Regions from separate parts of the Acidovorax sp. FHTAMBA genome, predicted to be linked through region 4. Evidence: riboswitches for the same ligand, from Rfam matches in the RefSeq annotation. Region 4 holds a riboswitch; each other region holds the start of a gene.
The links. Region 4 has a riboswitch for glycine ahead of gcvT (glycine cleavage system aminomethyltransferase GcvT). Riboswitches for the same ligand answer to the same signal wherever they lie in the genome.
Positions count from the first base shown of each region.

Region 1: linked by a shared signal. The riboswitch ahead of AAFF19_RS11080 (D-amino acid dehydrogenase) and the one ahead of gcvT (glycine cleavage system aminomethyltransferase GcvT) in region 4 are both predicted to bind glycine.
Region 2: linked by a shared signal. The riboswitch ahead of AAFF19_RS03625 (PBP1A family penicillin-binding protein) and the one ahead of gcvT (glycine cleavage system aminomethyltransferase GcvT) in region 4 are both predicted to bind glycine.
Region 3: linked by a shared signal. The riboswitch ahead of AAFF19_RS20990 (D-amino acid dehydrogenase) and the one ahead of gcvT (glycine cleavage system aminomethyltransferase GcvT) in region 4 are both predicted to bind glycine.

Region 1 covers NZ_CP152407.1:2,346,280-2,353,341, forward strand. The annotation lists gene AAFF19_RS11055 (conjugal transfer protein TraG) at 1-81, opposite strand, end outside; gene AAFF19_RS11060 (EexN family lipoprotein) at 299-526, opposite strand; gene AAFF19_RS11065 (LysR family transcriptional regulator) at 542-1,465, opposite strand; gene AAFF19_RS11070 (hypothetical protein) at 2,353-2,529, shown strand; gene AAFF19_RS11075 (hypothetical protein) at 2,523-2,957, shown strand; gene AAFF19_RS11080 (D-amino acid dehydrogenase) at 2,984-4,297, opposite strand; glycine riboswitch at 4,399-4,493, opposite strand; gene AAFF19_RS11085 (tripartite tricarboxylate transporter substrate binding protein) at 4,502-5,494, opposite strand; gene AAFF19_RS11090 (M20 aminoacylase family protein) at 5,491-6,696, opposite strand; gene AAFF19_RS11095 (LysR family transcriptional regulator) at 6,774-7,062, shown strand, end outside.
Region 2 covers NZ_CP152407.1:774,346-781,407, forward strand. The annotation lists gene AAFF19_RS03600 (IclR family transcriptional regulator) at 1-374, opposite strand, end outside; gene AAFF19_RS03605 (fumarylacetoacetate hydrolase family protein) at 487-1,494, shown strand; gene AAFF19_RS03610 (tripartite tricarboxylate transporter substrate binding protein) at 1,700-2,677, shown strand; gene AAFF19_RS03615 (VOC family protein) at 2,798-3,211, opposite strand; gene AAFF19_RS03620 (iron-containing alcohol dehydrogenase) at 3,423-4,583, shown strand; glycine riboswitch at 4,652-4,741, shown strand; gene AAFF19_RS03625 (PBP1A family penicillin-binding protein) at 4,902-7,062, shown strand, end outside.
Region 3 covers NZ_CP152407.1:4,496,843-4,503,904, forward strand. The annotation lists gene AAFF19_RS20960 (helix-turn-helix transcriptional regulator) at 1-633, shown strand, start outside; gene AAFF19_RS20965 (TetR family transcriptional regulator) at 880-1,779, shown strand; gene AAFF19_RS20970 (DUF2867 domain-containing protein) at 1,776-2,342, shown strand; gene AAFF19_RS20975 (AarF/ABC1/UbiB kinase family protein) at 2,329-3,681, shown strand; gene AAFF19_RS20980 (hypothetical protein) at 3,707-4,087, shown strand; gene AAFF19_RS20985 (YXWGXW repeat-containing protein) at 4,221-4,715, shown strand; glycine riboswitch at 4,948-5,067, shown strand; gene AAFF19_RS20990 (D-amino acid dehydrogenase) at 5,158-6,477, shown strand; gene AAFF19_RS20995 (cytochrome c) at 6,532-6,870, opposite strand; gene AAFF19_RS21000 (sulfite oxidase) at 6,872-7,062, opposite strand, start outside.
Region 4 covers NZ_CP152407.1:2,585,715-2,592,776, reverse strand. The annotation lists gene AAFF19_RS12240 (TRAP transporter substrate-binding protein) at 1-20, shown strand, start outside; gene AAFF19_RS12235 (TRAP transporter small permease) at 146-640, shown strand; gene AAFF19_RS12230 (TRAP transporter large permease) at 726-2,003, shown strand; glycine riboswitch at 2,179-2,261, shown strand; glycine riboswitch at 2,283-2,409, shown strand; gene gcvT (glycine cleavage system aminomethyltransferase GcvT) at 2,460-3,605, shown strand; gene gcvH (glycine cleavage system protein GcvH) at 3,695-4,069, shown strand; gene gcvP (aminomethyl-transferring glycine dehydrogenase) at 4,205-7,062, shown strand, end outside.

The DNA of each region.
Region 1 (7,062 bases), 240 kb from region 4:
TTGTGTGGCACTCCACACTCCGGCGATCACGATGCCGAATACCACGGCGATCTGACCGAATAGCACATTCGTACCTTGCATCTTCTGGGCTCCAATCACAGCACGGGGATGTGCCGCAGCCACGAGGATCAAGGCGGGGGTTAAGGCTGGTCAAAGGCCATTACGGCAGCGATTCAGACGAAAAGAGCCAGATTTATTGCAGTAGCGAAGAAAATAGAAATGCCGCAGGCGCGAGCGCATTGCGGGATAGCGAAGTAACAGTGGGAGGCTTGTCGCAGCGAAGCGACGAGAAAAGGGACTACTGAGCTCTCTGCTCCGGCCGGTCACCGAAGAAGCGTCGTTTAGCCGCTTCAGCGGCACGCAGGCAGATTTCGTCATTGACCTTCAGGCGCTTCTCCTTACATAGGCGTTGGATTTCCTTGATGCGCTCGGGATTGGTCACAAGCGCATCCACGGTTTCCGAAGGTTGAGTGGGGTCGCATGCGGTCAGTGCGGCGATGAGCATCAGGAACATCACTTTGTTCATGGGTCCAGTCCTTTATCAGTCGGAGGAGGAGTCTTCTGCGGTGCTGAGGTCATCCGCCGAATCCATGAAGGCCACTCGTTCAATGAATCGGGTCAGCATCCCAGAAGACTCCGAATCGCGGCGCAGCAGATAGGTTGTGAGCAAGGGCGGCTTGCCCGCCAAGCGCCGGGCCACGACGCCCGATTCGCGGCTGGAAGCGATGTGCGCCGCACCCGCTAAGCCCAAAGCAAGCCCGGCGGAAACCAGGGTCATCATCACGTCGAAGCTGGCAACGCGCTGCGCGATCAGCGGCTCCTGACCGCACGTGCGGAGGAAACGATCGACCTGGCGCACATGGCCCTCGAAAACGGCCGGGTCGCCCAGCGCCAATGGATAGCGGAGCACTTCCTTCAGTGGAATTTGCTTGAAGGCGAGCGCAGGATGTCGGGCTGGCACCGCCACCATCAATTCATCCTCCCACGCGGGAGTCATCACGATGCCGTCGCCCGCGTCTTCAGCCATCGAGAAGCCAGCGTCATACAGGTCGCTATGAAGCCCCTTGATCTGCTGATCCGACGATACCTCGAACAGTCGGATTTCCACCTCGGGATCTTCTTCGCGGCTACGCGCCAACAGCGACGGTAGGCGCAATGGCGTGATGCCGTCGGACAAGGCGATCCGTAACTGGCCGTGAAAACCGTTGGCGGCGGACTTGACGCTATCACGGGCTTGATCCAGCGCCGCGAAGACGCGCGGAACGTGCTCCACGAACAGCCGCCCCGCGCAGGTCAGTTGCGTGCTGCGAGTCGTGCGAACGAAAAGGCGGGCGTTAAGTTCTTCCTCCAACTCCTTGATGGTGGGGGACAGCGGCGACTGGTCGATGTGAAGCCGCTCTGCAGCCCGCGCAAAGTGCAGTTCTTCCGCGACAGCAAGGAAGCAGCGCAGATGCCGAAGCTCCATGGCCTCTTTTCCTTTGTTCGTTAGTGCGCCACCGACTGCTTGTAAACCTGCCGTCCTGACGCATTGCTTCCTTGAACTTCCTTGTGCCGTCTCTGCGCTCAGCGGCGCATTGCCGATCACTTGGTCGATTGTCCTGTAGCGCATATCAGATAGTCCTTGCCGATGCAGTCGGCAATGCCACCCCCGCAGCGCGACTGCGCCAATCAAGCATCGTCTGATGCTTCGTACACGGGATTCGAGCGCTGTGCCTCTGCGACCTCAGCTCGCGTTGCGGCATCACGCCCGCGTCGGCCCCCATCGAATGGCGACAGGTCCAAGCTCGGAATGCTCTACTAGGTGCAGTTTGTCAACTTTGACAAGCTGTGGTCTCGCTTTAAGTGTCGTATCACAGCAATGGCCCCGTTCTGCGGCCTCACAAGCAAGATGAAGCGCAGCCGGGACTTTCTGCGGAGAGATCCGTCTCTGATCTATGCCAAATACGCAATTCACAGTAATCTGCATATTAATGCATATTAATGCATATTAATCACACGATTTTGTGCATTATTTTGCAGAATTGTAAGAGGACGTATGAACGCCGCCTTTGTTATCCAACCATCAAGAGTTAAACGAATTGCGAGACATTGGAGAGCGTGCGCGCGGACAACTTCGTTGCGGTCAGCTTGGACGCGGGCATGCCGTTGCGGTCAGCTTGGACGCGGGCATGCCGAACAACGTGGACTTGTCATCCGACAAGCAATTGCTGCGTGCCCTGGAGACGTGGCACCCCAAGTACCTCTAATGGTGGAAGGAATGGGTTCTGCTTGGAGCGGCTCAGCTGCCAGCAGGACAACCATCGCATGCTGGGAGCTTTCAACGAGCTCACGCCGGACTGAGTCTCCTTCTTCATGTTCACCTGCTTCACCGACCGCGACGGCAAGATGCAGCTCGCCGCGCTGGCCGAAAGCGGCTTCGACCCCTTGTTGCGCTCCTGCCGTTTCATGTTGACCGAGGAGGCACATCACCTGTTAGTGGGTGAGACAGGCGTGCAGCGTACCATCGAGGCACCTGCTCGGCCATGGTGAAGGCGGGCATCACCGACCCTTACGACGTAGAGCGCGTGCGCGCGCTCGGTGTGGTCGACCTGCCGCTGCTGCAACGCAAGGCCAACTTCCACATGAGCTTGACGCGGGACCTGTTCGGCAGTGAGATTTCGCGCAATGGCGGCGAGGCGTTCAGCGCTGGACTGAAGGGCCGCCTCAACGAAGCCAAGCTCAGCGACGACCAAAAGCTGCAAGACGCCTTGTGCCGGTCACCCAGGTGGTCGATGGTGAGCTGGGGGGAACCAGGTGCCAGCGCTGCGCGCGATAAATTGCCGCCTGCTGGAGGACTACATCGCCGATTGCCGGGGGCATCGACCGCAAATGGGCGGTGCCAAAGGCCAAAAACGCCCAAAAACGGCGTCATCCGGTGCCGCGCGGCAAATCACGAAGGCTTGTTCAGCGTAGCCTAAGCGCATTGAGCGCATTGAAGCGCAGTTTAAGCCATGCTCTCCACTGGCACGGGCAGTGGCATGCGTACTCTGTCCCAGCGTTCTACGTGTTGGCCCAACTGGTAAGCCGTGATAGCCGACAGCGTCCAACCCAGATGGCCGTGACCGGTGTTGTAAAACACGTTGGCGTACCTTCCTGGACCTACGCGCGGCATCATGTTGGGCAGCATCGGGCGCAGGCCTGCCCAGGGTTCGACCCGACGCGTGCTCACGTCAGGAAAACACTGGTTCACCCAGCTAACCAGCGGCCGAATGCGATCAGCACGGATGTCGAGGTTGTAGCCGTTGAACTCTGCCGTACCGGCCACTCGGAAGCGGTTGAGGCCTAAGCGACTCGTGACCAGCTTGGTCTCGTCATCGAGCAGGCTGACCTGCGGCGCAGCGGCCTGGCTCTGTTCATCGTCGAGCATGACGGTGATGGAATACCCCTTGACCGGGTAGACGTTGAGCCGGTCGCCGAGCTGTGCACCCAGCGCGCGGCTGCGCACGCCGGCGCAGACTACAACCCCGTCTGCGTCGATCTCCGTCCCATTTGCCAGCATCACCTGGGCAGTTTTGCCCGTGCTCCGTACACGTTCCACGGTGTGGGCGGTCATGAATTTCACGCCCAAACGAGAACATGCCAAGCTCAGTCCGTGCGTGAACTTGTGGATGTCGCCTGTGCTGTCGCTCTCGGTGTACCAGCCCCCAAAAAATTCGCCGGTGAGCGTTGGTTCGATGGCGCGCATTTCATCGGGGGTGACGGCTCGGCGTGGAAGGCCACCTTCTGCCAAAAGCTTTGATACCTGGCCTGCATGCTCGAAACCAGCGCGGTCTCGATAGATGTGCAGGATGCCGCGCTCCTTCAAGTCGAAATCGATGCCCTCGTCCCGCGCCCAGCTGAACAGGTGCTCACGCGCGGCAACGGCCAGGCGCGTGGTAGCGACCGTGTTGTCGCGGTACTTCGGAATGGACGCAGCGAACTCTGCAAACCAGCTGAGCTTGTGCCAACTCGGGCGCGGATTGACCAGGAGGGGGGCGTCCGCCGTGAACATCCACTTCAAGCCCTTGACCAAGGTGGACGCATGGGTCCAGACCTCGGCATTGGAGGCAGACAGTTGCCCGCCGTTGGCATGGCTGGTTTCCATGCCCGCATAGCGGTGTTTTTCGATGAGGGTGACTTCGTGGCCAGCACGGGCCAATGCGTAGGCGCTGGTGACGCCGGTGATGCCGCCGCCGATAACGATGAGGTGTGCCATGGGAGTCTCGCGTTCAAAGCCGTCAAACAGGTAGGCATGGGCCGCACACTGCGTGCGGCCCATGACCCCCTCTGTTTGGGACCTGAGAGATTCACCAGCGCTCGCGCTGATTTGCTCCTGCGGCGGGCCGGGGGACGAGTCCCGGCCACTCTTCAGAGTTTGTTGCGTATTGACCGGTCCTTTTGCCTGAGAGTTTCCGGGGCGGTTGCTCCTTCGGCGCCAGCCCATTTCACAGGCCGGGCTCTCCCGATCGATACAGTGTTGATATTACTGTGGTTGTAGCTGTATCGATTTGGCGATGGCGCGAAATTGGTGGATTCCATCGAGATAGGCTTTGTCTACTGCGGCTAGCGGAAGCGGTTTCGCCAGCAATTGGCTGTTCGCTTCCAGTGCCTGGTGCACGCCCGGGTCGGCCAGCGTCTCCGTGATGGCTTTATGCAAAGCAACGACAACTGGCTCGGGCGTGTCCTTCTTCACGAAGTAGCCCGTCCAGATGTTGAAGGTGAAGTCCTTAAGTTGCTTGCTCTCGGTAATGGCGGGAAAGCCCTTCACGCCCTCAAGCCGTTCGCTGTTGAGCATGGCGAGCACCTGAAGACGATTTTGCTTGTGCATCTCGTCATACTTCTTGCCATACGGTGCCAGAAAGAAATCGACCTGGTTGGCCATTAAGTCCTGCTCGGCCGGCGCCGAGCCACGGTAGGGCACATGGACCATCGGAATTCCCGTCACCTTGGAGAGGTGCTCGCCCAACAAATGGTAGAACGAACCTGGGCCTACGCTGGCGTAGGTCACGGGGCGGCCCTGCTGCGCCGCCTTTCGGGCATGGTCGAGGAACTCGTCGACAGTGCTGACGGGCAGGCCCTTACGGGCCAGGAAAGCAATCTGTGCCGTTGCGATCATCTGCACGAGGCGGAAGTCCTCGCTCTTAAATTTGATGGACGCGATGGCCAGTGGGGCCAAAATGAGTTCATTGGGCGAGCCCTGGAAAAGCTGATAGCCGTCGCTCGGGGCGTTGAGCACCTTCTGCGCGGCGATAGAGCCGCTCGCGCCACCCAGGTTCTCGATCACTACGGGTTGTCCCAGCTGCTTGCCCAGTGTGTTGTTGACCGAGCGGGCGATGACGTCAGACAGGCCCCCGGCCGGGTAAGGCACCAGCATTGTCACCGGACGAGTCGGATAGTTCTGTGCCTGGGCCATGCCTGAAAGGGCGGCCAGGGCGATGGCCGCGCCGGCCATCAGGGTCTTGTAATGGATGATCATGGGGAGTCTCCTGTTTCTTTAGTGGTGGGGGAAGAAGAGTCAAGTAGCTCCTGTACGAGCGCTATCCAGTACGCGGCGCCAACGCCGATGTTGTGGTCGTTGAAGTCGTATGCGGGGTTGTGAACCATGCAGGCACCAGGCTCCTGCCCCACGCCGTTGCCGATGAAAAGATAGCTACCGGGCACCCGCTCCAGCATGAAGGCGAAGTCTTCGCTGCCCGTGAGCATGGCCCCCTGGGCGATGACCTGCTCAGGCGGAAAATGCGCCTGAGCGATCGCGAGAGCCCGGGCGGTCTGCGTCGCGTCGTTCACCAGGACGGCGTAGCCGGGGCGCCAGTCCACCTCGGCCCGAACCCCGTAACTTTCGGCCTGCAGACGTACCAGATTCTTGATGCGCACTTCCATGTCGCGGCGGACCTGCGGATCGAGCGCACGCACGCTCAGCTCCAGCCGGGCAGAGGAGGGGATGACGTTGTTGGCCGCCCCCGCGTGCAGGGCGCCCACGGTGACGACGGCAGGCTGCATCGGGTCGACGCTGCGCGAGACGATTGTCTGCAATGCCATGACTACGGAGGCTGCAGCCACCAGCGGGTCCACTGCGCGGTGGGGCATGGCGCCATGGCCGCCGGTGCCGTGCAATAAGACCGTCGCGTAATCCGATGAGGCCATGGTTGGCCCACTGCGAAACACCAGTTGACCCTGCGCGTACCCCGGCATGTTGTGCATTGCGAAGATCGCGTCGCAGGGAAAACGTTCGAACAGCCCGTCTTCCATCATCTTGAGGGCGCCGCCCCCGCCTTCTTCGGCTGGCTGAAAGATCAGGTTGAGCGTGCCGTCGAAGCTGCCGGATGATTCCGCCAAGTGGCGTGCCGCAGCCAGCAGCATCGCCGTGTGGCCGTCATGGCCGCAGGCATGCATCACCCCATGGTGGCGGCTGGACCACTCGGCACCCGTTGCCTCTTCGATCGGCAGCGCATCCATATCTGCGCGCAGGCCGATCGCGCGGCTCGAAGTGCCGCGTCGCAGTTGCCCCACCACGCCCGTTCCACCAAGCCCTGTGGTAACGGTGTAACCCCAGGACGCCAGCTTTTCCGCGACCAGAGCACTGGTACGGTGTTCAGAGAAGGCCAGCTCCGGGTGCCGGTGGATATCACGCCGCACCGCAATGAACTCCTGAAGCTGCTGATCACTGAGACGTTCCAAAACATGACCCCCAAGGTGGATGAACTATTACGCATGTTAAAAAGCGTTTGTTTTAAAGTCCAATGCATTAATGTGCATTGACCGATGAGTTTCACGAGAAAATCAAGATGACGTTGGTACAGCTTCGACATTTCGTGGTGGTTGCAGACATCGGCTCCTTCGCACAGGCTTCCGCGGCCCTGTTCCTGACCCAGCCAGCGCTCACGCGCAGCATCCAGAGCCTGGAGCTTGAGCTCGGCGGCACGCTGTTCGACCGCCTGGGCCGCCGCATCGCCTTGACACCCTTCGGGCGGGAAGTGCTCAACCGCGCTCGGCTGCTCGTCAGCGACGCCGAGACACTGCGGCACGCTGGCAAGGCCCTGCACG
Region 2 (7,062 bases), 1.8 Mb from region 4:
GCCTGGGGCGACTCCTCCCAGTGCACGATGGTGGGGCCATGGTTGCCCCACACGGCCAGCGCCAGCGTGTGGCCGATGCTCTCCATCAGCTCGGGCATGCGCTCGCGCGCAAGGCGCACGGCGTCCAGTCGCGCCAGCGAGGCCAGCCCCAGCTTGAGCGCGGCGGGCCCCAGGTCGTAGCGCGCGGTGCGGGGGTCCTGCGTGACCAGGCCCAGGCGCTGAAAACTCACCAGATACCGGTGCGCCTTGGCCGCGCTCATGCCGGCCGAAGCCGCCAAATCCCTGAGCATCAAGGGCCCGCGCGAGCGCGTCAGCCCTTCCAGCAGGGCAAACCCCACCTCCACCGACTGAATTCCTGCACGTTCTTTGTCCATGTGCACTAAAATTTAAGAGTTTTGTTTAGTTAAATCAATTTACCCAAGCGTAATTAGTGCTGGGTGATGCCCCCAATCCCTCAAATCCCTTGAGACCGAAGGTTCTGCCACCATGAAACTTGCTACCTACAAAGACGGCTCGCGCGACGGCCAGCTGGTTGTCGTCTCCCGCGACCTGGGCACGGCCCATTATGCGACCGGCATTGCCAGCAAGATGCAGCAGGTGCTGGACGACTGGGGCTTCATCTCGCCCCAGCTGCAGGACCTGTATGACCAGCTCAACAGCGGCCGCGCGCGCCACGCGTTCCCCTTCGACCCGGCCCAGTGCATGGCCCCGCTGCCGCGCGCCTACCAGTGGGCCGACGGCTCGGCCTACATCAACCATGTGGAGCTGGTGCGCAAGGCGCGCAACTCCGAGGTGCCCGAAAGCTTCTATACCGACCCGCTGATGTACCAGGGCGGCAGCGATGATTTCATCGGCCCCTGCGACGACGTGGTGGTGCCCAGCGAAGCCATGGGCATCGACTTCGAGGCCGAAATTGCCGTGGTGACCGGCGACGTGAAGATGGGCGCCACGCCAGAGCAGGCGCTGGACGGCATCCGCCTGGTGATGATTGCCAACGACGTGAGCCTGCGCAACCTCATCCCTGCGGAGCTGGCCAAAGGTTTTGGCTTCTTCCAGAGCAAGCCCGCAACCGCCTTCAGCCCAGTGGCCGTCACACTGGACGAGCTGGGCGACGCCTGGGACCACGGCCGCCTGCACCTCACCGTGCAATCCACCTGGAACGGCCGCAAGGTGGGCATGTGCGACGCCGGTCCCGAGATGACCTTCCACTTCGGCCAGCTCATTGCCCACGTCGCCAAGACGCGCAATGTGCGCGCCGGCTCCATCATCGGCAGCGGCACCGTGAGCAACAAGGGCGTGACGGACGCCAACGGCCGCACCGAATGGCCCAAGGGCTACAGCTGCATTGCCGAAAAGCGCTGCATCGAAACCATCCAGGACGGCAAGCCGAGCACCGAGTTCATGAAGTTCGGCGACACCATCCGCATCGAGGTCAAGGGCAAGGACGGCGCCAGCATCTTTGGTGCCATTGACCAAGGCATCGCAGCCCCCTGAGCCGCCTTCGGCGTCATCCCCCTCAGGGGGACGCCACCCGTGGCCTGGCGGAGCCAGTTCCACGGTGGCGCTGGCCTTGGCACGCGCCGGTTTCCATCGACGCGCGCAAGGGTGACCAGACGAACAAGCAAAAAATGGCTACAGCGCTTTCTGGATAAGCGCTAACAGCTATCAATTTAGTAGTATTTTCAAGGAGACAACTTTCATGCAACGCCGCACCCTCTTGTCCGCCCTGGCCGCCGCAGGCGCCACCACCGCAGCACCCTGGGCCGCTGCTCAATCCACCTGGCCCGACCAACCCCTGCGCTGGGTTGTGCCGTACCCTGCCGGTGGCGGTACCGACGTGCTGGCCCGCACCGTGGCCGAGGCCATGCGCCAGACGCTGGGCCAGCAGATCGTGGTGGACAACCGCCCCGGCGCCTCCACCAACATCGGCGGCCAGGCCGTGGCCACGGCCAAGCCCGACGGCAACACCTTCATGTCGGCCGACAACGCCATCCTGGCCTACAACGAGCACCTGTTCACCAAGCTGCCGTTCAATCCTGAAAAGGACTTCACCTACGTGGGTGGCATCAGCCGCTTTCCGCTGGCGCTGGTGGTGCACCCATCGTTTGAAGCCAGGACGGTGAAGGAATTTCTGGCCTATGCCCGCGCCAACCCCGGCAAGCTCAACTACGCATCGCCCGGCAACGGCTCGCCGCACCACCTGGCGATGGAGATGTTCAAGAACCGCACCAAGACCTTCCTCACGCACATCCCCTACCGCGGTGCAGCGCCCGCCATGCAGGACGTGATGGGCGGCCAGGTGCCGTGCATGTTCCTCGACCTGGCGGCCGGCCTGCCCGTGATCCAGTCGGGCAAGGTGCGTGCCCTGGCCATCGGCTCGTCCAAGCGCGTGGCCGCATTGCCCGACGTGCCCACCCTGGCCGAAGCGGGCGTGCCCGATACCGAAGTGTTCGCCTTCCAGGGCATCCTCGCGCCCGCCGGTTTGCCCGCCGCGATCACCACGCGTTTGAACGCCGACCTGAACAAGGCCCTGCTCAATCCCGCCGTGGTCAAGCGCATGAACGACTTCGGCATGGAAGCCCTGCCCGGCACGCCCGAGCAGTTCCGCACCATGGCGCGGGCCGAGTCCAAGCGCTGGGGCGAGATCATCAAGGCGGCGGGGGTGAAGCTGGATTGACCCTTTGCGCAGCGGTGCTGCCGCATCTCCCGATGCGGGACGCACCCGGTGGTCTGGCAACGGCAGGTCCACGGGCGCAGGGGTCAGAAATGCGCCCACTTCGGGCGCCGCCGGCCTGCCTTACCCTGGCAGGTGGCACACCGCCTCTACGTTGTTGCCTTCCGGGTCAATGACAAACGCGCCGTAGTAGTGCGCGTGGTAGTCGGGCCGCAGGCCCGGGGCCCCGTTGTCCTTGCCCCCGGCGGCGATGGCGGCGGCGTAGAAAGTGTCCACCTGTGCGCGGCTTTGGGCGCGCCACGCCAGGTGGCAGCCTGCGGTGGCTGGTGGACCACCGTACGGCGAGGGGCCGTCGATGAACCACACATCGGCCTTCTTGCCATCCGGCTCGGACGGGTCTGCGTAGGCAAGGCCCAGCATGTTGGCGCCGTAGTTGCCTTCAAAACAAAGGGTGTAACCCAATGGCGCCAGGGCGGCGCTGTAAAACGCCTTGGCGCGGGCGATGTCGGTCACGCGGAAAGTCATGTGGTCCAGCATGGGCAGGGGCTCCTCCAAAAAATGGTGTCCCGATTTATACCCGAATACTGTGTATATAGACAGTATTTTGAATGGCGCAGTGGCACGGCGGCACCCGTGGGGTTATCGCGCGTGTGACGGGTGCTCCGCGTGGCGGCGCCGCACAATCGTTGTTCCCGGCCCGCCAGCGGCAAGCGCCCTGCAGGCAGCCCCCACCAGAAACACTCATCCCATGCTGAATTTCGACTTCCACAACCCCACCCACATCGCCTTCGGCCAAGGCCGCATTGCCGACTTGGCCAAGCTCGTGCCCGCTGCCGCCAAGGTGCTGATCCTCGTGGGTGGCGCCAGCGCCGAAAAGACCGGCACGCTGACCGAAGTGCGCGCCGCGCTGGGCGAGCGCCAGCACGCCACCTTCAGCGGCATCGAGCCCAACCCGAGTTACGAGACCTGCATGAAGGCCGTGGCGCAGATCCGCGAGGGCGGGTTTGACTTTTTGCTGGCCGTGGGCGGCGGCTCGGTGATCGACGCCACCAAGTTCATCGCGGCCGCCGTTCCGCTGGAGGGGGAGCCCTGGTCAATCCTTGAAAAATACGGCCGCAACGTGAAGAGTGCGCTGCCGTTTGGTGCTGTCCTCACGCTGCCCGCCACAGGCTCGGAGATGAACAGCGGCAGCGTCATCACCCACCGCGCCAAGGGGGCCAAGCTGCCTTTCAGCAGCCGGCACACCTACCCGCAGTTCTCGGTGCTCGACCCCACCAAGACCTACACCCTGCCGCCCCAGCAGCTGGCCAATGGCGTGGTGGATGCGTTTGTGCACACGGTGGAGCAGTACCTGACCTACCCGGTCAACGCGCCCGTGCAGGACCGTTTTGCCGAAGGCATCCTGCAGACGCTGATCGAGGTGGGCCCGCGCCTGCTGACAGCACAAGAGCCGGTGTATGACGACCGCGCCAACCTGATGTGGGCCGCCACCATGGCGCTCAACGGCCTCATCGGCGCCGGCGTGCCGCAGGACTGGGCCACGCACATGATCGGCCACGAGCTGACCGCGTTGCACGGCATCGACCACGCGCGCACCTTGGCCATCGTGCTGCCCGCGCTGCTCAACGAGCGCCGGGTGGCCAAGCGCGAAAAGCTCTTGCAGTACGGCGAGCGCGTGTGGGGCATCACCACGGGCACCGACGACGAGCGCATCACCGCCGCCATCGAGCGCACGCGTGATTTCTTTGAAAGCATGGGCATCGCCACGCGCCTGTCGGGCTACGGTCTGGGTGCCGAGGTGGTCACCACCGTGGTGGCGCAGCTCGAAGCGCATGGCATGGTGCAGCTGGGCGAGCAGCGCGAGATCACGCCCGCCGTGAGCCGTCGCATCCTCGAAGCCGCCCTGTAAGCGGCCCGCCCAGGGCCGTCAATACCCTTGGGGCCGGGTTTGGTTTGTGCGCGTGGGTTAGAGTAAACCCTTATCTTGCGGGAGAGAGGGGCGGCACCGCCCCCGCCGAAGGCGCAAACTCCCATCATCGCTCAGGCACACCGGACCGCAAGAGACCATCGCCGACTGGAGAGAGGCCGCCGCACTGCGCAACGCGGGCGGGGGCCCACCGAAGGGGCTGGCTGCCACCGCAGCTGAAACTCTCAGGTACCAAGGACAGGGGGAGAGGCGCCGCAGGCCCGTCATCGACGGGTACTGCTCAGCCCGAAATCCCTCTGGATGTCTTCATCACCCTCTGCTGCCGCGCCTGCCGTGGCGCCCAATAAGCGCTCGGCGCTCAAATTTCTCTGCGGCTTCCTGGCCGGTCTGGTGCTGGCCGGCAGCGCCGGTGGGGCCTGGGTGCTGCACCTGCTGTGGCAACAGTTACCCACGGTAGACCACCTGGCCGACTACGACCCCATGTTGCCCCTGCGCATTTATGCCGCCGACGGCAGCCTGCTGGCGGAGTTCGGCGAAGAGCGCCGCGATTTCGTGCCCATTGGCCACATACCGGCGCACGTGCGCCAGGCGCTGCTGGCGATTGAGGATGCGCGGTTTTACGAGCACGGCGCGGTGGACTTCACCGGCCTGGCGCGCGCTGCGCTGCGCAATGTGGTGTCTGGCGAGCACGCCCAGGGCGCGAGCACCATCACCATGCAGGTGGCGCGGGTGTTCTTTCTGAGCCGTGTCAAAACCTACAGCCGCAAGCTCATGGAGATCCTGCTGGCCTACAAGCTGGAGGCCATGTACAGCAAGGACAAGATCCTGGAGCTGTACATGAACCAGATCTACCTGGGCGAGCGGGCCTACGGGTTTGCAGCGGCCGCGTCGGTGTACTTCGACAAGACGCTGGACGAGCTGACAGTGGCCGAGGCCGCGATGCTGGCCGGCCTGCCCAAGGCGCCTTCGGCCTACAACCCGGTGGCCAACCGCGAACGCGCCACCGTGCGCCAGCAATACATCCTGCAGCGCATGCACGCGCTGGGCTACCTGGACACCGCCGCTTACGACGCGGCCAGTGCCGAGGTGCTCGCTTTGCGCACGCAGCCACGTTCCATCGACCCTGCCGCAGCGTTTGCCGTGGAACAAGCGCGCAAGATGGTGGTGGACCGGTTTGGAGAAGCGGCGTATTCGCTGGGCTTGGATGTGGTCACCACCCTGCGCCTGGCAGAGCAGCAGGCCGCCACGCGCGCGCTGCGCGCCGGGCTGCTGCGCGCGCAGGCGTCGCAGGGCTATGCGGGCCCCGAGGCACGCTTATCGCACACCGAGGCCGCCCGAAACGGCCACCCCCGGGCCCTGAGTGCAGCGCTGGCGCCGTACCGGGACAGCGGTGAACTGCGGGTGGCCCTGGTGCGCGAGGCGTCGCAGGCGGGCGGCATTTCTGCGCTGCTGCGCGACGGCACGCGCGTGCAGATTCCGCGCAGCCGCCTGACTGCCAGCGCCCGCGAGGCCTTGGCGCCCGATACGCCCACGCAGCGGCGCATTTCATCGGGCGCGGTGATTCGCGTGGTGGCCGACGCACGCCAGCAGTGGAGCCTTGCGCAGCTGCCCGGCATGGAAGGGGCGCTGGTCTCCATGGACACGGACACCGGGGAGATTCTGGCGCTCGCGGGCGGCTTCGACCACGCACTGAACCAGTTCGACCATGCGGTGCAGGCCCTGCGTCAGCCCGGCTCCACCTTCAAGCCGTTCATCTTCTCTGCCGCGCTGGAGAAGGGCTATGCACCGGGCACGCTGGTCGACGATACGCAGCGCGTGGTCACCCCCGCCGCACGCGGTCGCGCCGCCTGGAGCCCGCGCAACTATGGTGGCAATTACGAAGGTTTCATTTCCGCGCGGCGCGGCCTGGTGCGTTCCAAGAACATGGTGGCGGTCAACCTGATGGAAGCGGCCGGAGTGCAGTATGTGCAGCAGTTCGCCACCCGCTTTGGTTTTGACCCCGCGCTCAACCCGGCCCGGCTGCCGCTGGCGCTGGGCGCGGGCGCAGTCACGCCACTGCAGCTGACGCAGGCCTACGCCGTGTTTGCCAATGGTGGCACGCTGGTACAGCCCCGGCTGATCCGCACCGTGAGCGAGCGCGGCGGCGAGGTGCTGTACGAGGCGCAAGGGTCATCGCCCCGCGCCGCCGTGGTGTCCGAGCGCAACGCCTTCGTGCTCGACAGCATGCTGCGCGACGTGGTCGAGCACGGCACCGGCAGGCGCGCCAGGGCGCTGGGCCGCCCCGACGTGGCGGGCAAGACCGGCACCTCCAACGACGCGCGCGACGTGTGGTTTGCAGGCTACTCGTCGGGCGTGGCCTCGGTCGTGTGGATGGGCTACGACCAGCCGCGCAGCCTGGGCCGGCACACCGGCGGCACGCAGGCACTGCCGGTATGGACGGACTACATGGCCGTGGCCGTGC
Region 3 (7,062 bases), 1.9 Mb from region 4:
TCCAGCGTCAAGCGCATGCTGGCCCGGGGCGACATGCCACTGTCGCGCATCGACGCCATCTGCCGCGCGCTGGCGCTGGACTTTGCCGACCTGGCGCGGCGCGTGGCCGACGAGCAGCCTTTGCTCAAAGAGCTGACGCAGGAGCAGGAAAAGGCTGTGGTGGGCGACAAGAAACTGCTGCTGATGGCGATCTGCGTGCTCAGCCAGTGGACGCTGGAGCAGGTGACCGCCGCCTACCGCCTGACCGAGGCCGAGGGCATCAAGTACCTCGCGCAGCTCGACCGCATCGGCATCATTGAGCTGCGGCCGCTCAACCGCTACCGCCTCAAGCTGGCCAAGACCTTCCGCTGGCGCCCGCACGGCCCGGTGATGAACTACTTTCGCGAGCATGCCCTGCTCGACTACTTTGCAGGCGGCTTTGACGGCTCGGGCGAAGGCGTGTTGCTGGTGCACGGCAACATCAGCCGCAGCCTGGCCCCCGCCTTCATGGAGCGCATGCAGCGCGTGGCCCAGGACTTTGCCCAGCAGCATCTGGCCGACCAGAAGCTGCCCGACCGCGAGCGCGAGGGCTACACCTTGCTTCTGGCGATGCGCAGCTGGGAGTTCGAGGCGTTTGCGACGATGAGAAGGTGACCCTCCTTCTTTCTGAACGCCTTCGTGGCGGGTGCAGCCCGGCACTCGCCAGACGAAAGACGCCGCCATCACTACATTTTTAATAGCTGGTAGCGCTTTACCAATAAGCGCTAGATGCCAAAAACACCAAAAAATCCGCACTCACAACTGACTCCAAAACGGTTTCTGGTTTCACGCACGCTTGACGCTACAAACAGAAAACACTATTCTTTAAATACAAATTTTTGTTTATTTAAAGACAGTCAAATGAAAACCACCCGCCAGCAACAAGACGCCACGCGCCGCCAGATCGTGGCCAGCGCGGTGGACCTCATGACCCGCCAGGGCTTTGACGGCACGACGATGAAAGACATCGCCCGTGCAGCAGGCATTGGCGACGCCACGATCTACAAATACTTCCCCACCAAGGACCGCATCGTGCTGGGCTACCTGGACGATGTGGCGCACCAGGCGCTGGCCGAAACCCTGCAGACGCCCGGCTTTGCGGGCTACCTGCTGCAAGAGAAGCTGCAGCGCCTGACCGACGCCGTGCTGGAGCGCCTGCTGGCCGACCGCGAATTTGTGGCCCAGGTGCGCAGTCTGGCGCGGCGCTCGCCGCTGTCGATGTTGGCCGAGCCCCTGGCAGCGCGCCAAAGCCTGCGCGAGGCGGTGGCCAGCTTTCTGGAGGCCGCAGAGGCCAGCGGCGAAATCGAGCCCTGCGACTTCAAGGGCATGGCGGGCGGGCTGTACACGGATTACCTGGCCGGTGTGGTGGCGTACTGGCTGGCCGACACCTCCGACGAATTTGCCGACACCACCCAGCTGGTGGACCTGTCGCTGGGGGTGCTGGTGCAGGCGCTGCGCGGCGGGCTGGTCAACCGCGTGCTGGAGCTGGGCGGCTTTGTGCTGCGCAGCCAGATGGCGCGCATGGTGCAGCACGGCAGCGGCGTGATGGGCATGCTGCAACTGGCAAAGCAGGCCATGGCCAGCGCCCCGCCCGGGCCCGCCCACCCCCCCGCCGCGGCCGGCGCAGCGGCCCCGCCGCCCTCGCCCTCCCGCTCCCCCCGTAGGCCGCGCAAGCCCCGTGCCACCACCGCGGCGCCCACCCCGGCCCCCACTCAAACACCCGCCCCACCCACCGCCCCCCGCAGGAGGAAAGCCGCATGACCACCACCCACCCCGTACGCGTGGTGCAAGTGCCGGCGGGCACCGCCATCCACGCCACCTTGCCCGGTGCGCATTTTTTTGATGCCTATGCGGTGGCCGATCCGCACCCCGCCACCAGCGCGCTGCACACCTGGCTGGACGTGCTGGCCCGCACACCACGTTGGACGGAGCACCTGCTGGCGGTGCGCAACAGGCTGGTGCGGCTGGTAGGGCTCAAGGGCGTGGGGCAGCTGCAGGACATGCATCGCCCGGCCAGCGGAGGCGCGCCATCCGATGCGCGCAGCTACCGCGTGGGTGACCGGGTGGGTATCTTCGTGATCCGCCACCTGAGCGATGCCGAAGTGGTCATGGGGCAGGACGACCGGCATCTTGATGTGCAGGTGTCCCTGACCAAGCACCCGGCCCCGCCCGGCGGCACTGCGAGCGTGGTCCTCAGCACGGTGGTGCACATCCACAACACACTGGGCCACGCGTACATGGCAGTCATCACGCCATTTCATCGGCTGATCGTTCGCAGCATGCTGCAGCGCCTGGCCGCCGCGCCCCGCCATGGCCAGCGCTGAGCCGCCGCGCACCAGCCGCATCGCCCGCGGTGCCATCACGGGCCTGGCCGCCGCCCGCATCGGCGTGGCCCAGCTGGGGCACCGCGCCCGCACACCATCGGCCCAGGCGCAGGCCGACCACGAAGCTGCCCTCGGTCGCATCCTCTTTGGCGCACTAGGCCAGCTGCGGGGTTCGGCGCTCAAAGTGTCGCAGCTGCTCAGCATGCACCCGGGCCTGCTGCCCGGCGGCGTTCGGCAAGAACTCGCACGTGCCCACCACCAGGCCCCGCCGCTCAACCGCGCGCTGGTGGGCCGCGTGTTCCGCCAGGCGTTCGGGCAGGAGCCTGAGGCGCTGTTTGACCACTTCGAGCCCACCGCCTTTGCCGCTGCCAGCCTGGGGCAGGTGCACCGCGCGCAGCTTGCGGGGCATGGCACCGTCGCCGTGAAAGTGCAATACCCCGGCATCGCCGCCACCATCACGAGCGACATGCAGCTCATGCGCACCGCCCTGCGCGCACTGGCGCACACCGGCATGCCCATGCCCGCAGACGCCGTGGTGGCCAGCGTCATGGACGAGATCGAGGCCACGCTGCTGCGCGAGGTGGACTACCTGCAGGAGGCCGAACAACTGCAGTGGTTTGCCCGGCACGCCGCGCGGCCGGGCGTGGTGCTGGCCGAGCCCATCCTTTCGCACACCCGGGCGCAGGTGCTCACGCAGCAGTTTTTGCCGGGCCAACCCCTGGTCGCCTGGCTGGCGACGCAGCCCGCGCAGGCCGAGCGCGACCGGGCCGGGCAGCACCTGTGGGACTGGTTCATGCACTGCATTTTTGTGCTGGGCCGGGTGCATGCCGACCCGCACCCCGGCAACTTCCTGTTCGCACCAGACGGCACGGTGGGCGTGCTGGACTTTGGCTGCACGCGCGAACTGTCGGCACACTTTCGCACCCAGGTGGCCAAAGCGTGGTCAGCGCTGCTGCGCGCCCCCACCGACCCGCAACGCGATGCGCTGGTGCTGCAGGCCTACCAGGCGCTGGGCCTCGTGAAAGCCGACCTCGCCCTGCAAACCTACACCGCCGAACTTGCCCCCGCACTGGCCGACATGCAGGCCTGGCAGATCGAGCCCTTCACCCGGCCCGTTTTCGACTTCGGCGCCAAGACGCCGCCCCCCATCACGCCCGCACGGCACCAGCGCGCACTGGGGCAGCACCTGTTGCAGGTGCCGGGCGAGATGCCCTCGTTCGAGCGCATGTGGATGGGCCTCATGCACCTGCTCACCGGCCTGGGCGCCCGGGTGCACACCCGCCGCGCAGGCTTTCTGGCAGTGGATGGCGACGAAGCCGCTACCAGACCGGTCGTCTGAATCCTTCACAAAAAGGAACCCCTGCATGAACATGCTGTTGATGATGGCGGCCGGGGGCCTGGCCCTGGTGGGCGTGGTGCACTCGGTGCTGGGCGAGGTCATGGTGTTTCGCACGCTGCGCACACGGAGCATGGTGCCCACGGCCGGGCACCCCGTGCTGCGGGAATGGCAGGTGCGCATTCTCTGGGCCACATGGCATCTGGCCTCCATCCTGGGCTGGGCCCTGAGTGCCCTGCTGTGGCGCCTGGCCAACGCACCTGCCGATGCAGATCTGCGCACGTGGCTGGCCCAGGTTGCCGTGGTCGCGCTGCTGGCCAGCGCGTTGCTGGTGCTCGGCGCCACGCGCGGCCGGCACCCGGCCTGGGCCGCGCTGCTCGCCATTGCCGCGCTGGTGGCGTGGCATTGAGGGGCCAGGGCAACCGGCTCGCGCAGAGAAACACAACTTCACAAGACTTCGCAATCTGCCTACAGCGGCTTGACGATGGGCCTGCACGATGAAGTCTCCGGTTCCGCAGGGAGCCTTTCTCAAGGAGATCATCATGGCCCGCAACGCAATCGCCGCCCTTTCCATCGCACTGCTCTCGCTGGGTGCCGCAGGGGTGGCGCAGGCACAGACCAGCGCCACCGTTGTCATCCAGTCGGGACAAGCCCGCCACTACCAGAGCCCGGCGCCTGTGGTGGTGCAGCATGCGCCTCCGCCCGCACGCTACGAAGTCATGCCGCGCCCCCGCCGCAATATGGTGTGGGTGCCTGGCCACTGGGAATGGCGCGGCCACCGCCATGTCTGGAACCAGGGCCACTGGATCAAGGCGCGGCCCGGCTACCACTACCGTGAGGCCCGCTGGGTCGAGCACGGTGGCCGCTGGGAGCTGCGCCCCAGCCGCTGGGATCGCGATGGTGATGGCGTCCCGAACCGCTATGACCGCGACCACCGCGACCGGGACCGTGATGGCATGGCCCACCGCGGCGATCGCGACCGTGACGGCGTGCCCAACCGCCACGACCGCCGCCCGGACAACCCCTACCGCCAGTGAGCACGCTTGAACCACCACCGCGCCAACGCACCACCCGGCCCCCGGGTGCGTGGGGGCGGGTCGTCGCCTGCATCAGCAACGATTGCGGTGCATTAGCGCGGCAAGGCGGGTTGAAGCAATGGCTTCACCCCTAGAATCGGCCTCGCAGGAGAGCAGGACGGGCTGGAGGCCCGCCACTGCACCGAAGGCGCAAACTCCCATACACGCTCAGGTTCCGTACTGCAACCATTCATCAAAGCCGTCTGGAGAGCCGCCCCACCCCACCTGGCGTGGTGGCGCACCGAAGGAGCAAACCGCGCGCCATGTGGGCTGCGCGGTGAATCTCTCAGGTACCAAGGACAGGGGGAGCGGCAGCTTGGCAGACGCGCGCCAGCTGTTGCTATTTAAATAATAGCTGCCAACGCATGTCCATCAAGCGCTGAACCCTTAAAAGGCTTCAAAAATGCGCGTGATCGTTTTGGGCGCCGGCTTGCTCGGCGTGACATCGGCTTACTACCTGCAGCAGCTCGGCCATGAGGTCACGGTCATCGACCGCCAGGGCACGCCCGGCGCCGAGACCAGCTTTGCCAACGGTGGCCAGATCTCGGTGAGCCATGCCGAGCCCTGGGCCAACCCCAGTGCCCCGCTGAAGGTGCTGCAGTGGCTCGGCCAGGAAGATGCGCCTCTGCTGTTCCGCATCCGCGCCGACATGCGCCAGTGGCTGTGGGGCCTGTCGTTCCTGCGCAATTGCACTCCGGCACGCACCCGCCACAACATCGAGCAGATCGTGCGCCTGGGCACCTACAGCCGCGACACGCTGCAGCAGCTGCGCGCCGCCACCGGCATCCAGTACGACCAGCGCACGCAGGGCATCCTGCACTTTTATACCAACCAGAAGGAATTCGACGGCGCGCTGGCACCGGCCGAGCAGATGCGCCAGCTCGGCTGCGAGCGCCAGGTGATCAGCGCCGACGAAGCCGTGCGCCTCGAACCCGCGCTGGCCCACATCCGCCCGCAGCTGGCGGGCGCCACCTACACGGCCGAGGACGAATCGGGCGACGCCAACCTGTTCACCCGCGAACTGGCCAAGCTGTGCGAGGCAGCGGGCGTGCAGTTCCGCATGGGCCACCACATCACTGCACTGCGCGAGGCAGGCGGCCGCATTGACCATGTGGAAGTGACCAACGCCGAGGGCCGCTTCGAGCGCGTGCGCGGCGATGCGTTTGTGATGGCCATGGGTTCGTTCAGCCCGCTGCTGGCGCAGCCACTGGGCATTCGCCTGCCCATTTACCCGGCCAAGGGCTATTCGGTGACCATGCCGGTCAAGGACGCATCGATGGCGCACCAGGTGAGCCTGACGGACGACGAGTTCAAGCTCGTGTTCTCGCGCTACACCAGCGAACGCGGCGGTGACCGCCTGCGCATTGCAGGCACGGCCGAACTCAACGGCTACGACCGCAATCTGAACCAGGTGCGCTGCGAGGCCATCGTGCGGCGTGTGGAGCAACTCTTTCCCGGCGCGGGCGACGCGAGCCAGGCCCAGTTCTGGACCGGCCTGCGCCCGGCCACGCCGAGCAATGTGCCACTGATTGGCAAGACCAAAGTGGGCAACCTGTTCCTCAACACCGGCCACGGCACACTGGGCTGGACACATGCCTGTGGCTCGGGCAAGGCGCTGGCCGACATCGTCAGTGGCCGGGTGCCCGAGGTGGACTTTGCGTTCCAGGGGTTGCAAGGGCGCGCAGCCGGGGCGGCGCTGGTGCCGTCGCGCACCGCGGCCTGAATTTGCGCCGGGTTGCAGCGAAGGTAACGCTGCAACCGCCATGAAACGCGGCGCTTACTTGGCCGCGCCCGTGGCATGGGCCACAAACTGCGCCACCGCCTGCATGTCCTTCTCGCTCATGCGCTCGGCATAGGAGGGCATCACGCCGATGCCTGCCTTCAGCGCGCGCAGCACGCGCCCGGCATCAGGCTTCAGCTCGTCCAGCACCGGGCCCACCTGGCCCTCGGCACCGGCCGCCTGCAGCGTGTGGCACACGGCGCAGGCGGGCTGGATCTTGGTGAAAAGCTCCTTGCCGCGCGCCAGTTCGGCCGGGTCGGCAGCCCAGCCCGCCGCGCAGGCGCTGGCCAACCCCAGGGCAAGCCCGGCGCTGCGGGCCCGGAAGAACCACACCATTTCAGGCAACCGTGACCGTCACGGCGTGGTCACGCCAGCTGGCATTGTTGTAACCGCCCAGGTTTTCCTCGCGCTGCTCGGGCTGCACATTGCCCGCCGTGTCGGTGGCGCGGCTGGTGAGCACATGGGTGCCCGCATCGAGGCGCACAGGCAATGCAAACTGCCGCCATGCGAAGGGGCCCAGGTCCGGCC
Region 4 (7,062 bases):
AGATCCGCGAATACAAGTAAGCGCAGTGTGCAGCATTTGCTACAATTTCAGTAGCACATAACGCCCGTAGCATAAGCGCTACGGGCGTTTTTCATCTGTTTTTTGTTCTGTTCATAGCCTCTGATTCCCTGGCGTTGTCCGCCCCATGAAAAAAGCCTTTCTGTTGTTTGAACGTGGCACCACGTTTGCCGCACTGCTGGGCGCGTGCGCCATGCTGGTCGTAGCGTCCGCGCTGGGCATGTTCCAGATCGTGACCCGTTTTGTGCTGGAACAGCCCGCCGAGTGGACGGAGGTGCTGATCCGCTTCAGCCTGATCTGGATGGTGTTTCTGGCCATCCCCAGCGCGTTTCGCCAGGGCGCAATGGTGAGCGTGGACGTGCTCTACCGCTGGAGCCCACCGCGTGTGCGCAGGGTGCTCGACTACATCGTGGCGCTGGCTGCGCTGGCGCTGATTGGCGTGATCATCTGGTGGGGCTGGGACTATGCGCAGCGCGGTGGCGTGCAGTCGATGGCGGGGCTCGAATCCGTCTCCATGTTCTGGGCCTACGTGGCCATGCCGGTGGGCGGCGTGTTCAGCGTCATCGGCATCATCGGCTGCCTGGTCGACCCCCACCGCCTTGAGCTGGAGACTGCGCAATGAGCGACGCGACGAGCCGCCTCAAGCGAGCGAACGGCCCCCTCGGGGGGCAGCGAGAACATGCAATGCCGAGCGTGGGGGTCCACCAATGACTCCAGTCATGATCACCACCATGGTGCTGTGTTTTGCACTCACCGTGTCCGTGGCCGTCTCCATCGGCCTGGCCTCCATCCTGGGCATCCAGGTGGCCAATGCCAACATGCTCATCTCGGTCAAGGAGATGTTCGCCTCGATCAACAAGTTTCCGCTGGCCGCCATTCCGTTCTTCATCCTGGCGGGCAACCTGATGGAAACCGGCGGCATCTCGCGCCGGCTGGTGGAGTTTGCCAAGAGCATCGTGGGCGGGGTGCAGGGCGGCCTGCCCATGACCTGCGTGCTCACCTGCATGATCTTTGCAGCCGTGTCGGGCTCGTCGGTGGCCACCACGTTTGCGATTGGCGCCATCCTGATCCCGGCGCTCATCAAGCACGGCTACCCCACCAGCTATGCCGCCGCGCTGCAGGCCACCAGTGCCGAGCTGGGCGTGATCATCCCGCCCTCGATTCCGCTCATCCTGTATGGCGTGAGCGCCGAGGTGTCGATCGGTGAGCTGTTCATCGCAGGCTTTGGCCCGGGCGTTCTTATCAGTGGCGCATTGATGCTTTTCGTATGGGCCTATTGCAAATGGAAGGGCTGGGGCAAGAACGACGGTGACGGCCGCATGCCCCTGGGCCGGGCCACGCTGCAGGCGGGCTGGGCGCTGCTGATGCCGGTCATCATCCTGGGCGGCATCTACGGCGGCATCTTCACGCCCACCGAGGCATCGGCTGTGGCGGTGTTCTATGCGCTCGTCATCGGCGTGGTGATCTACCGCGAGATCCGCATCAAGGACCTGTTCGGCATCCTGCGCAAGTCGGCCATCTCGTCGGCCGTGATCATGTTCATCATTGCCAACGCCGGGCTGTTTGCCTTTCTCATCACCCGTGCGGGTGTACCCGATGCGATTGGCCGCTGGCTGGAAGCGGTGCTGCAGTCGCCCACGCTCTTCCTGCTGGGCGTGAACGCGGCGCTGTTCATCATCGGCATGTTCATCGAGACCAGCGCCGCCATCATTGTGCTGGCGCCCATCCTGGCACCGGTGGCCATGCACTTTGGTGTGGACCCGGTGCACTTCGGACTCATCATGGTGGTGAACCTGGCCATGGGCATGATCACGCCGCCGTTTGGCGTGAACCTGTTTGCGGCCTGCACGGTGGCGCGCATATCGCTGGACCGCATCGTGGGGCATTTGATTCCGTTCGTGCTGGTCATCATGGCGTGCCTCATGATCGTGACCTACGTGCCGCAGCTGTCGCTGGGTTTGCGGGATCTGGTCTACGCAAAGTAGCGAGTGCAGTGTTTCACGCTTTCTGGCACGCAAGAAAACGTCTTTTCGGCCATGGCCGCGTTGCAAATCCTCGCGATACCGCCCGGTATCGCTGTGGTTTGCGCCTTGCCAGTGCCAAAAATCCATTTTTCTTGTTTGCGCCATCAAGCGTCAAACACTGCACTAGAATCGCCCGGTCAGGAGAGAGTGCCAGCCCTAAGGGCCACCGCACCGCCGAAGGCGCAGGCAACAGCCGAACGCTCAGGCAAAAGGACTGACAACCGCCCGCAGTGATGCGGGCGTTCCCTTGCTGGAGAGAGATGGCCCGCCGCACCGCGTTATGAGGCCATCCACCGAAGGAGCAAACCGCACGGCCAGCCAGGGCAGTGGGGCGAATCTCTCAGGTAAAGCGGACAGCAGGGCAAATCCCGTGGCCACCGTGGTGGCTACGGCCCCCATTTGCCCCGGAGTTCCGCCATGTCGTCAGCCAACGCCCCCCTGCTTGCCACGCCCCTGAACGCCCTGCACACCGAGCTGGGCGCCCGCATGGTGCCGTTTGCCGGATATTCCATGCCCGTGCAGTACCCCGCGGGCCTCATGGCCGAGCATGTGCACACGCGCACGGCCGCCGGCCTGTTCGACGTCTCGCACATGGGCCAGCTCAAGCTGGTGGGCCCCGATGCCGCCGCAGCCTTCGAAACCCTGATGCCCGTGGATGTGATCGACCTGCCCGTGGGCAAGCAGCGCTACGGCCTGCTGCTCACCGACGAAGGCACGGTCATGGATGACCTGATGTTCTTCAACCAGGGCGTGGTGGACGGCGAGCCCACCCTGTTTGTCATCGTCAACGGCGCGTGCAAGGTGGACGACATCGCGCACATCCAGGCGCGCATCGACCAGCGTTGCAAGGTGGTGCCGATGCCCGACCACGGCCTGCTGGCGCTGCAGGGCCCGCAGGCGGCCACTGCCCTTGCACGCCTGGCGCCCGGTGTGGAAAAGCTGGTGTTCATGACCGGTGGTGCATTCAGCATTGCAGGCTGCGACTGCTTCGTGACCCGCAGTGGCTACACCGGCGAGGACGGCTTTGAAATCTCGGTGCCCGCCGCCCAGGCCGAAACCCTTGCCCGCGCGCTGCTGGCCCAGCCAGAAGTGAAGCCCATTGGCCTGGGCGCCCGCAATTCGCTGCGCCTGGAAGCCGGCCTGTGCCTGTATGGCAACGACATTGACACCACCACCACGCCGCCCGAAGCGGGCCTGAACTGGGCCATCCAGAAGGTGCGCCGCACCGGTGGCGCGCGTGCTGGCGGCTTCCCGGGCGCCGACAAGGTGCTGGCGCAGATCGACAACCCCGCCAGCCTGCAGCGCAAGCGAGTGGGCCTGGTCGCGCTGGAACGTGTACCGGTGCGCGAACACACCGAGCTGCAAAGCACCGATGGGCAAAAAATCGGCGAAGTCACCAGCGGCCTGCTGGGGCCCACGGTGAACGAGCCCGTGGCCATGGGCTATGTGGCGCCCGCCTTTGCAGCCATCGGCACGCGCGTGAACGCCATCGTGCGCGGCAAGGCCGTGCCGATGGAGGTGCGCGCCCTGCCGTTTGTGCCCGCCAACTACTTCCGTGGCTGATTTCCGCCGGCGCTGCGTGCCGACCACGCCTGCGCCCGCTACATTGCAGATTCCTTCATTTTTTTCCCCATTGCTTGAGGAGCCTTTCCATGACCGTCAAATTTTCCAAAGACCACGAGTGGATCAACGTCGCCGACGCCAATGCGGCCGTGGTCGGCATCACCGTGCATGCCCAGGATGCCCTCGGTGACGTGGTGTTCGTAGATCTGCCCGCCGTCGGCGCCACGTTTGCGCAGGGCGATGTCGCGGGCGTGGTGGAGTCCGTCAAGGCTGCGGCTGACGTGTACATGCCCGTCTCCGGCGAAGTGGTGGAAGTCAACGAAGCGCTGCGCGCCGACCCCTCGCTGGCCAACTCCGACCCGCTCAATGCCGGCTGGTTCTTCAAGGTCAAGCTCAGCGACGCCAGCCAGCTCGATGCGCTGCTGGACGAAGCCGCCTACTCAGCCTTTGCCGCCAGCGCCTGAGGGCCTTGACGCTTTCATAGAAAAACCATAGCTGCCTGCGCTTGATTTCATTGGCTTTCAGCCATAAAACACGCTGAATCAACCAAGCAACAAGCGCCAGCAGCTTCTTTTTTAATAGCACCCGAACGCCCGCCCATGACCGCCGCCCTGCCCCTTTCCGCTCTGGAGAACGCCGCCGAATTCCTGCCCCGCCACATCGGCATCGACGCAGCGGATGAAGCCCACATGCTGTCCGTGATTGGCGAGGCGTCGCGCCGGGCGCTGATTGACTCCATCGTGCCGCGCTCCATCGCCCGCAGCAGCGCGATGGACCTGCCCGCGCCCATCACGGAAGCCGCGGCGCTGGCCGAACTCAAGGCGCTGGCGGCCAAGAACCAGGTCCTCAAAAGCTTCATCGGCCAGGGCTACTACGGCACGCACACGCCGGGCGTCATCCTGCGCAACATCCTGGAAAACCCCGCCTGGTACACCGCCTACACGCCCTACCAGGCCGAAATCTCGCAGGGCCGCATGGAGGCGCTGGTCAACTTCCAGACCATGGTGTGCGACCTGACCGGCATGCCCATTGCCAATGCGTCGATGCTCGATGAGGCCACCGCCGCCGCCGAGGCGATGACGCTGGCCAAGCGCTCGGTCAAGAGCAAAAGCAATGTGTTTGTGGTGGCCGGTGATGCCCACCCGCAAACCATCGAGGTGATCCAGACCCGTGCCAAGCCGCTGGGCATCGAGGTGCTGCTGGCCAATTCCGCCGCCGAATGGGATGCCGCGCTCAATGGCGACTACTTCGCCGTGCTGGCCCAGTACCCCGCCACCAGCGGCCGCATTGACGACCTGCGCGCCGACGTGGAAAAAGCCCACACCAAGCAAGCCGCCTTCATCGCCGCAGCCGACCTGCAGGCCCTCACGCTGATCACGCCGCCCGGTGAATGGGGTGCCGACATCGTCGTGGGCACCACCCAGCGTTTTGGCATGCCCATGGGCGCCGGTGGCCCGCACGCGGCCTACATGGCCTGCCGCGACGATTTCAAGCGCAGCCTGCCCGGCCGCCTGGTGGGCGTGAGCGTGGACGCGCATGGCAAGCCTGCCTACCGCCTGGCCCTGCAAACGCGCGAGCAGCACATCCGCCGCGAAAAGGCCACGTCGAATATCTGCACCGCGCAAGTGTTGCCCGCCGTGATCGCCAGCATGTACGCTGTGTACCACGGCCCCGAAGGCCTGCAGCGCATTGCGCAGCGTGTGGCCAGCTACACGGCCATCCTGGCCCAGGGCCTGAAGCAGCTGGGCGCCCCGGTGCGCGAGCAGGCGACCTTCGACACGCTGAGCCTGCACACCGGAGCCGCTACCAAATCCATAGCTGCTCGCGCAATCCAGATGGGCGCCAATCTGCGGATTTACTTCGAAGAGTACCTCTGCATCTCGCTGGACGAAACCACCACGCGGGCCGACATCGAATTGCTGTGGAAGATCTTCGCCAAGGACGGCCAGGCCCTGCCCACGTTTGATGCGTTTGAAAACGGTGTGGAGTCGTTGATCCCCGCGGCGCTACGCCGCACCAGCCGCTACCTCACGCACCCTGTGTTCAACACGCACCACTCTGAGACCGGCATGCTGCGCTACATCCGCCAGCTGTCCGACAAGGACCTGGCGCTGGACCGCACCATGATCCCGCTGGGCAGCTGCACCATGAAGCTCAACGCCACGAGCGAGATGATCCCGATCACCTGGCCAGAGTTTGCCAACGTGCACCCGTTTGCACCCGCAGACCAGCTGCAGGGCTACAAGGAGCTGGACGAACAACTGCGCGCCTGGCTGTGCCAGGCCACGGGCTACGCGGGCATCAGCCTGCAGCCCAATGCGGGATCGCAAGGTGAGTACGCCGGCCTGCTGGCCATCAAGGCCTACCACGAAGCCCAGGGCCATGCGCACCGCAACATCTGCCTGATCCCCAGCAGCGCACACGGCACCAACCCCGCCAGCGCCCAGATGGTGGGCATGCAGGTGGTGGTGACCGCCTGCGACGCCAATGGCAACGTGGACATGGCCGATCTCAAGGCCAAGTGCGAACAGCACAGCGCCAACCTGGCCTGCATCATGATCACCTACCCCAGCACGCACGGCGTGTTTGAAACCCAGGTGAAGGAGCTCTGCGCCCTGGTGCACAGCCACGGCGGCCGGGTGTATGTGGATGGCGCCAACATGAACGCCCTGGTGGGCGTGGCCGCCCCCGGCGAGTTCGGCGGCGACGTGAGCCACCTGAATCTGCACAAAACGTTCTGCATTCCCCACGGCGGTGGCGGCCCCGGCGTGGGCCCCGTCTGCGTGGTGGAAGACCTGGTGCCCTTCCTGCCTGGTCATGCAACGGCCGGTGTGGCCGGCGGCGTGGGTGCCGTGTCGGCAGCGCCACTGGGCAATGCCGCCGTACTGCCCATCAGCTGGATGTACTGCCGCATGATGGGCGCCGAAGGCCTGCAGGCCGCCACCGAGACCGCCATCCTCTCGGCCAACTACATCAGCGCACGCCTCAAGGACCACTACCCCACGCTGTACGCCAGCGAAAACGGCCACGTGGCACACGAGTGCATCCTGGACCTGCGCGGCCTGAAGGACACCAGCGGCGTGATGGCCGAAGACGTGGCCAAGCGCCTGATTGACTACGGCTTTCATGCGCCCACGCTCTCCTTCCCCGTGCCCAACACGCTGATGGTGGAGCCCACCGAGAGCGAGACGCTGTCCGAGATCGATCGCTTCATCGACGCGATGATTGCCATCCGCGAGGAAATCCGCCAGATCGAAAACGGCGTCTGGCCGCAGGACAACAACCCCCTGAAGAACGCCCCGCACACGGCCGAGAGCCTGCTCGGCGGCGAGTGGAGCCGCCCCTACACCCGCGAAGCCGCCGCCTACCCTGTGGCCGCCTTGCGCAGCAGCAAATACTGGTCGCCCGTGGGCCGGGTGGACAACGTGTGGGGTGACCGCAACCTGAGCTGCAGCTG